Linked DNA regions of Rhodopseudomonas palustris. The protein of the gene in region 1 interacts with the protein of each later gene in a pairwise test. Links are inferred from orthologs where the notes say so. Each region holds a gene or a part of one and is shown in the gene's direction. Other genes may lie near its edges.

Evidence for each region.
Region 2: the proteins of rplK (region 1) and HZF03_RS17740 interact in binary tests that used the Escherichia coli proteins (3 or more experiments, as listed by UniProt). The link is inferred for Rhodopseudomonas palustris from one-to-one orthologs.

The regions. Positions count from the first base shown.
Region 1 is NZ_CP058907.1:3,595,015-3,599,452, reverse strand. What follows is about bases 521-3,503. They hold rplK (50S ribosomal protein L11), read left to right. Parts: upstream 521-1,789; coding sequence 1,790-2,218; downstream 2,219-3,503. Other genes in these bases: HZF03_RS16445 (NAD(P)-dependent oxidoreductase), read left to right, coding at 3,015-3,503; rplA (50S ribosomal protein L1), read left to right, coding at 2,226-2,915; nusG (transcription termination/antitermination protein NusG), read left to right, coding at 1,038-1,568; secE (preprotein translocase subunit SecE), read left to right, coding at 833-1,021. Outside these bases: HZF03_RS16470 (energy transducer TonB), read left to right, coding at 1-504; more of HZF03_RS16445, read left to right, coding at 3,504-3,965. UniProt on the Escherichia coli protein: Forms part of the ribosomal stalk which helps the ribosome interact with GTP-bound translation factors.
Region 2 is NZ_CP058907.1:3,877,483-3,881,756, forward strand. Bases 964-3,782 are described here. They hold HZF03_RS17740 (50S ribosomal protein L11 methyltransferase), read left to right. Parts: upstream 964-1,837; coding sequence 1,838-2,728; downstream 2,729-3,782. Other genes in these bases: HZF03_RS17730 (phytoene desaturase family protein), read left to right, coding at 964-1,022; HZF03_RS17735 (hypothetical protein), read right to left, coding at 1,092-1,394; HZF03_RS17745 (hypothetical protein), read right to left, coding at 2,753-2,947; HZF03_RS17750 (aminopeptidase P family protein), read left to right, coding at 3,143-3,782. In the rest of the region: more of HZF03_RS17730, read left to right, coding at 1-963; more of HZF03_RS17750, read left to right, coding at 3,783-4,274. UniProt on the Escherichia coli protein: Methylates ribosomal protein L11.

The DNA.
Region 1 (4,438 bases):
GAGGACAAGCCGCCGGTCGTGGAGACTGCGGAGGTGCCACTTCCGCGTCCCGAACCTCCGCGGGCGGTGACTCCCCCGGAGCCAAAGCCGACGCCGAAGAAGAAGCAGCGCTCACGCCCGCAGCGGGCTGCGGCCAATTCCCAGGCAATGCGGCAGGCGCAGCTCGAGGCGAGGCAGTCGGATCGGATAGCGGCTGCTCAGACCGCGTTCGGTGGGGCTTCGCAGTCCCCGGCGGATTGGCGGTCACGACTGATGGCGCATCTGCAGCGTAGCAAGCGCTCGGTGTCGGCGGCCGCTGACCAGGGGAGGCGCCGGATCGCCTATGTGCACTTTGCGATCGATCAGTCCGGCAATGTGCGGTCGGTGAGATTGGTGCGGTCGTCGGGCTTCGCCGAGATCGACCGGGAGGCGCTCGCGCTGGTGCAGCGCGCATCTCCGGTTCCGCCGCCGCCGCCCGGTGCGAGCCGGAGCCTGACGGTGCCGGTTGGATTTGTCTCGGACTAGGCTCTCGGGCCATGCTGTCGCAAGGCTGACGACGGCAGTCCGGTCCGTGTAGGAGATTGGAATATTACGGCTTTTGGGATACCTGAAGGGGAGGTGGGAGCCAGTCGGCGGGGTGCGCGACAGCCGTTCGCAGCTTGACGTTTCGGCGATCTGGCCATACAAGGCCTCACTCGCTGCCGGCCCGCTTCGACGGATTTCCGGCGCGGCTTTGATTTCCCGAAAATTGGGCCCGTTGTCGGCTCATCCCCGGCGAGGATCGCCAGGGTTGGGTTCACCGGGGCTGTTCGGTTTTCTGAAACACCCACATTCGACTGATCTGGATCACACGATGGCCTTCAGCCCGTTCAAATTCCTGCAGGAAGTGCGGAGCGAGACCGCCAAGGTGACCTGGCCGACCCGCCGCGAAACCTCGATCACCACGATCATGGTGTTCGTGATGGTGGCGCTGGCTTCGATCTTCTTTTTTGCCGCCGACCAGGTGATCAGCGTTCTGATCCGCCTGTTGCTCGGCGTTTGACGGCAGGCCCCTTACCATGAGCATGCGCTGGTATATCGTCCACGCCTATTCGAACTTCGAAAAGAAGGTCGCCGAATCGATCAAGGAGCAGGCCAAGCAACGCGGCCTGGAAGATCTGTTCGAGCAGGTGCTGGTCCCGACCGAGAAGGTCACCGAGGTGCGCCGCGGCCGCAAGGTCGATGCCGAGCGCAAGTTCTTCCCGGGCTACGTGCTGGTGAAGATGAACCTCACGGACGAGGCCTTCCACCTGATCAAGAACACCCCGAAGGTCACCGGCTTCCTCGGCGCCGAGAACAAGCCGATGCCGATCTCGGAGTCCGAAGCGATGCGCATCCTGCATCAGGTGCAGGAAGGCGTGGAGCGCCCGAAGGCGTCGGTGTCGTTCGAGATCGGCGAAAACGTCCGTGTCGCCGACGGCCCGTTCGCGTCGTTCTCCGGCGTGGTCGAGGAAATCGACGAGGCGCGTTCGCGCGTGAAGGTCGCGGTGTCGATCTTCGGCCGTGCGACCCCGGTCGAACTGGAATTCGGTCAGGTCGAAAAGGTCTGATCGGGCACTGTCATTGCCGGGCTTGACCCGGCAATCCACCTTCTTCGCAACACTCTTGCGAAATGGATGGATGCCCGGATCAAGTCAGGGCATGACGGAAGAGGGTGGGGCGGAGGCTCTGCTCTGAGAGGCGTGGGAGGCGTGCCGGTGATCGCCAGTCATCGGAAGGCGCCCCACCACGAACCTGAAACCGCCGGTTCGCCGGCAACAGGAGAGTTGGTATGGCAAAGAAAGTGACCGGATACCTGAAGTTGCAGGTGCCGGCCGGAGCGGCGAACCCGTCGCCTCCGATCGGTCCCGCGCTTGGTCAGCGCGGCCTCAACATCATGGAGTTCTGCAAGGCGTTCAACGCGCAGACCCAGAAGGAAGAGAAGAACACGCCGATTCCGGTGGTGATCACGATCTACGCCGATCGGTCGTTCACCTTCGAGATGAAGACCCCGCCGATGTCCTACTTCCTCAAGCAGGCGGCCAAGATCCAGTCCGGCTCCAAGCTGCCGGGCCGTGACTTCGCCGGCAAGGTGACCTCCGCCCAGGTGCGTGAGATTGCTGAGAAGAAGATGAAGGATCTCAATTGCGACACCGTCGAGTCGGCCATGCGCATGGTCGAGGGCTCTGCCCGTTCGATGGGCCTGCGGGTCGAGGGGTAAGGCGAACATGGCAATCGGTAAGCGTCTGAAGAAGATCCGGGAAGGCATCGACCGCACCAAGCTGTATCCGCTCGACGAGGCGGTGAAGCTGGTCAAGGAGCGCGCCATCTCGAAGTTCGACGAGACCATCGAGGTCGCGATCAACCTCGGCGTCGATCCGCGCCACGCTGACCAGATGGTCCGCGGCGTGGTCATGCTGCCGAACGGCACCGGCCGCACCGTGCGCGTCGGCGTGTTCGCGCGCGGCGCCAAGGCGGACGAAGCCAAGGCCGCGGGCGCCGACGTCGTCGGCGCGGAGGATCTGGTGGAGCAGGTTCAGGCCGGCAACATCAACTTCGACCGCTGCATCGCGACCCCGGACATGATGCCCCTGGTCGGCCGCCTCGGTAAGGTGCTCGGCCCGCGCGGCATGATGCCGAACCCGAAGATCGGCACGGTGACCATGGACGTCGCCGGCGCGGTCAAGGGCGCCAAGGGCGGTTCGGTCGAGTTCCGCGTCGAGAAGGCCGGTATCATCCAGGCTGGCGTCGGCAAGGCCTCGTTCGATGCCGACAAGCTGGTGGAGAACATCAAGGCGCTCGCGGACGCGGTCAACAAGGCCAAGCCGAGCGGCGCCAAGGGCACTTACATTCAGCGCGTCGCGGTGTCCTCGACCATGGGCCCCGGCGTGAAGGTCGAGCCGGGCACCGTCCACTAAGTCCGTTGCCCGGACGATGACGATTTGAAGAGGGCGGACGGGGCAACCCGTTCGCCCTTTTTGTTTGCTCGTAAAACAATAACAAACATGAGGGCAGGAATGGCCGACAAGGTTCTGGTCGCGTCGCGGTTTGGCCGGTCGATGCTGGGGAGATTCGCCGAGCAGTTCGAGCTGCTGGAGACCGCCGGCAAGCCCGCTGATCAGGTTTTCAGTGCCACTGAGCTCGCCGACGTCCGCGCGCTGCTGACGATGGGCGGCCAGCCGCTCGGCCGCGAGACCTTCGACATGCTGCCGGCGCTCGGCGCGGTGGTCTGCTACGGCACCGGCTACGACGGGGTCGATCTCAAAGCCGCTGCCGAGCGCGGCATCGTGGTCGGCAACAGCCCGGCGGCGAATGCCTCGGCAGTAGCCGATCTGGCGCTGGCGCTGTTGCTCGCTTTGATGCGCCGCGTGCTGCCGGCCGACGCTTACGTGCGGGCCGGGGGGTGGTCCGGAGCAAAGCCGTCGCCGATGCTGAAGCCGCCGCGCGGACTGACCGGTGCCAAGGTCGGCGTCTATGGCATCGGCGAGATCGGCCGCAAGATCGCTGCCCGCGTCTCCGGCTTCGAGACCGAAGTCGCCTATCACAGCCGCAGCCGTCACGACGTGCCGTATCGCTATGTCGGCGATCTCGGCGAATTGGTCGACTGGTGCGACGTGCTGCTGGTCGCGGTCCGCGCCGGCCCGGATACCGAAAAGATCATCGATGCCGGCATGCTGAAGCGGCTCGGGCCGAACGGCGTGGTGGTCAACATCTCCCGCGGTTCGGTGATCGATCAGGCCGCGCTGATCGCCGCGCTGGCCGACGGCACGATCGCCGGGGCAGGTCTCGACGTCTTCGCCTTGGAGCCCTACGCGCCGGATGCGCTGGCCGAGTTTCCGAACGTGGTGTTGACGCCGCATATCGGCGGTCACACCCAGGAAGCCCACCGCGCGATGCAGGACTGCGTCATCGCCAATCTTGCGGCGTTCTTCGCGGGGAAGCCGCTGCCGTATCCGGTGCAGGGGTAACAGCTCCGACCCAACGCCAGCGCCAACTGGCCCGGATTTGCTTCCAGGTCAGGGGCTGAACCCGCAGCCGCGACAAGGACATGGTGGTCTTAGCTCATCATACCGCTGAAGATGAGCTGGCGAGCTTAGCCTCGTCTTCCGGGTGAGGGAGACGCGCCTGCTTTGGTCAGAAACTGCTCGACGAGCCGATTGGATCCTGCGCCGAGGCCGGCGCCCCTTGTTCGGAAGGGGGGGTCTGTTGACCGGGAGGCTTGCGCGGCCCGGCTCGATCCGGCAGGATTCACTCAGCCGCTGCGACCGAGGCCCCCTAGGGAGGGCCCCCTATGCCAAAATCGTGCCGATTGGCGAAGTTTGCTCTTGGCAAGCGCATTAAGACTCGCTAAACACCCCGCTCCGGGCGTGCCGGCTGTGGCTGGCGCGCCCGTGCGCGCATTCCAATGACCTGATCGATAGGAGACTGTTCCTTCAACTCA
Region 2 (4,274 bases), 280 kb from region 1 along the record:
TGGTCAAGGCGCTGTTCGGCTTCGACGCCATCGTCGGCAACTATGCCAGCCCCTACGCCGCCGGCTCGGCCTATGTGATGCTGCATCACGCCTTCGGCGAGGTGAACGGCAAAAAGGGCGTCTGGGGCCACGCGTTCGGCGGCATGGGCGCGATCACAGGTGCGATGGCCGCGGCCGCCCGCGCCGCCGGGGCCGAGATCGAGACCTCGGCGGGGGTGCGCGAGGTGCTGGTCGAGAAGGATCGCGTGGTCGGCGTCATCCTCGACGACGGCCGCAGCGTGCGGGCGCGGTTCGTGGCGTCCAACGTCAATCCGAAGCTGCTGTACACCCGCCTGTTGCCGCAAGACGCCCTGCCTGACGACGTCCGCCGACGGATGCAGCATTGGAAGACCGGTTCAGGCACGTTCCGGATGAATGTCGCGCTGTCGCAGCTGCCGTCATTCACCGCGCTGCCCGGCAATGGCGACCACCTCACCGCCGGCATCATCATCGCGCCGAGCCTGGGTTACATGGACCGCGCCTACCAGGACGCCCGCACCCACGGCTGGAGCCGCGAGCCGGTGGTCGAGATGCTGATCCCGTCGACGCTCGACGACAGCCTGGCGCCGCAGGGGCAACACGTCGCCAGCCTGTTCTGCCAGCACGTCGCACCCGAGCTGCCGGACGGCGCCTCCTGGGACGATCATCGCGACGAGGTCGCCGACCTGATGATCGCGACCGTCGATCGCTATGCGCCGGGCTTTGCTGCCAGCGTACTCGGCCGCCAGATCCTGTCGCCGCTCGACCTCGAACGCGAGTTCGGCCTGCTCGGCGGCGACATCTTCCACGGCGCGCTCAGCCTGAACCAATTATTCTCGGCCCGCCCGCTGCTCGGCCATGCCGACTATCGCGGCCCGCTGAAGGGCCTCTACCACTGCGGCAGCGGCGCCCACCCGGGCGGCGGCGTCACCGGCGCCCCCGGCCACAACGCCGCGGCCGCGATCCTCAACGACCACCGCAGCCTGTTCACAAGCCGTGGATAAGTCGGGGGATAAGCCTGTGGATAAGCTGTGGAAAACTTGTAGATGAGACGTGCCGCTGCGGGCCGTCTCTCAGCCGCGCAGGCAGCGCTTGGCTTCGGCAATCTGCGCCCAGCTGTAGCCGTTCTTGAGCGCCCAGGCGATCGACTTGGCGCGGCCGTGTTCGCTGACGTAGTAGCGCACCGTGACGCAGTCGACGCCCGCCGGAATAGGCGGCTGCCCGGCCGGGAAAGCCACAGGCGTCACGCCGCCCTGCCCCTCGGCGAACGCTGCCGGCGTGCCAACCGTTGCGAGCAAGGCTGAGACGGCCACCATCGCGGACAGTTTTCGGCGCCGGGTGGCGGTCGCGCACGGAACTTCGTTGGCCTTGCTCATCAAACCTCATGTTCGTTGTCGGGATCGTCGCTGGCGGCGCCGTCATTGGAGCTGCGGCCAAGCGCGCGACCCCATTGGCCAGAGATCAAGGCGACAATAGGACGTCCACAACCAAAACTGGAAACGCAGCCAGCCTCGAACTGGTTCCGCGTAACCACGTGGTGAGCGCGGTCTCAAATGGCGGAACGCAACCCTCCCGAAGTGTGCTTAAGAGAACGTCGGATCTGTTTTTTGTCCCGCGCGCATGGGCTTGGCGCCCGTTCGTCACGCTGTGCACGAATCTGTCGACAAATTGCGCGAAGGCTGTGGACAACCGTGAATCCTGCGGATTCAACCCTGTGCATAAGTCATGGACAAGCTGTGCATTTCCAGCGCAGAAGCTGTGGACGCCGTGTTGATGCTTCGCTTTCAGCCGCCCCTCGCCGCCAACCTTCGGACCTGCCATGCCTGATCCAGCCCCCACCGTCCGCGCCAGCTTCGTGCTCGGCGACGAGGCCACTGCCCGCCGCGTCACCGACCTGCTCGGCGAGTGCTTCGACGAGGCCGAGATGGCGATCGCGGCGTTCGAGCGGCCGGACCGGAGCTGGGAGGTCGCGCTGCATTTCGGCGAGCAGCCGAACCTCGACCACATCCGCGAGCTGGTGGCGCAGGCCGCGGACCCCGAGGCCGCAAAGGCGATCAGCGTCGAGACCGTGGCAGCCAAGGACTGGGTGGCGGCGAGTCTCGAAGGGCTGGTGCCGGTTCCGGCCGGCCGCTTCGTCGTCCACGGCAGCCACGACCGCGACCGTGTCCCGGCCAACAAGCTCGGCATCGAGATCGAGGCGGCGCTGGCGTTCGGCACCGGCCATCACGGCACCACCCGCGGCTGCCTGACGCTGCTCGATCTGGTGCTGCGCGCCGGCCCGCCGCAGCGCGTGCTCGACCTCGGCACCGGCACCGGCGTGCTGGCGATCGCCGCCGCCAAGGCGCTGCGTCACACTGTGCTGGCCACCGACATCGACAAGCAGTCGGTCGCGGTCGCGCGCGAGAACGCGCGGCTCAACGGCGTCGGCAACCTGGTTCAGGCCGAATGGGCGACCGGCTTCGCCTCGCCGGTGTTCGCCGCCCATGCGCCGTTCGATCTGGTGCTGGCGAACATCCTCGCCAACCCGCTGCGCACCCTGGCCCAGCCGATGAGCGAACATCTGGCGCCGGGCGCGCTGGTGATCCTGTCGGGGCTGCTGCAGCCGCAAGCGCAGAGCGTGATCGCGGCCTATCGGGCGCGCGGCTGCGTGCTGCTGCGTCAGCTCGTGATCGAAGGCTGGAGCAGCCTTCTGTTGGTGAAGACGTTCTGACGGGGAGCGCTGCTGAGCGAGGGCTCAGTGCGCGGGCTTGTCGGGGAAGCGGCTGTGGGCGTCGCCGTTCGGGTCGGTGCGCTTGACCGCCGAGTGGACGAAGCGGTCCAGGATGCGCACGATCACACCACGCGGCTGCGGCTGCTCGGGCTCGACGTTCGGAGGCGCACCACCCGGGCGAACCGGCGGGGAAATCTTCTCAAACGTGAAAGCAGGCATTGTGTATCACCTCGTCGTTGAGTTGAGACACTCCCGGGATTGTCCCGGACGCGTTGTCAGAGCGTATTGCAGCAAGCACTGCGAGCTCTCGCCCGTCTCTTGCGGGCTCGATAAATCAAGCATAACTCGTGCCATAAGCTGAACTATATGCATATCGCGTGAGCCGTGCGCAACGTGTCGAGGGAGCAGACCGCTATGTTCGAGTCGCATTTCCAGAGCTTCGAGGAGCCCGAGAGCGGCGTCGCACTCACCGCGCGGCTGTCGGCATTTCGCGAAGAGCTGCTGCGGCGCAAGCTCACCGGGTTTGCGATTCCCCGCGCCGATCAGCAACAAAACGAATATGTGCCGCCGTCCGACGAGCGGCTGGCGTGGCTCACCGGCTTCACCGGATCGGCTGGTCTCGCTTACGTGCTGATCGATCAGGCCGCGTTGTTCGTCGACGGCCGCTACACGTTGCAGGCCGCCAAACAGGTCGACGGCAATGCCTGGCGCATCGAGTCGCTGGTCGAACCGCCGCCGGAACGCTGGCTGGAGACGCATCTGAAAGCCGGTGATCGCCTCGGATTTGATCCGTGGCTGCACACTTCTTCGGCAGTCGAACGGATGCAGGCCGCCTGCGCCAAGGCTGGCGCCGAGCTGGTCGCGGTCGACGGCAATCCGGTCGACGCGGTGTGGAGCGAACGTCCCGCGCCGCCGCTCGGACCGGTCACTGTCCACGGCGTGGAATTCGCCGGCGAGAGCGAGGCCAGCAAGCTCGGCCGCATCAACGAGGAGCTGGCCCGGCTGAAGGCCGACGCGCTGGTGCTTTCGGATTCCCACGCCGTCGCCTGGACCTTCAACATCCGCGGCGCCGACGTCTCGCACACGCCGCTGCCGCTATCCTACGCGCTGCTGCCGAAGGATGGCCGCCCCACAATCTTCATCGAGGGCCGCAAGCTGTCGAACAGCGTGCGCGATCATCTTGAGCAGACAGCCGACATCGCCGAGCCGGCCGAGCTGGCGCCGATGCTGCGCGAACTCGCCAAGACCGGCGCGACGATCGCGCTCGACAGCGCCACCGCGGCCGATGCGCTGACCCGGCTGATCAAGGATGCCGGCGGCAAGCCGCTGCGCGGCGCCGATCCGGTGGCGCTGCTCAAGGCCGTGAAGAACACCGCCGAGATCGACGGCACCCGCGCGGCGCATCGCCGCGACGCGGTGGCGCTGGCGCGGTTCCTGGCGTTCATCGATGCGGAAGCGCCGAAGGGCGCACTGACCGAGATCGACGCGGTCGAAGCGCTGGAGACGTTCCGCCGCGACACCGGCGCGCTCAAGGACGTGTCGTTCC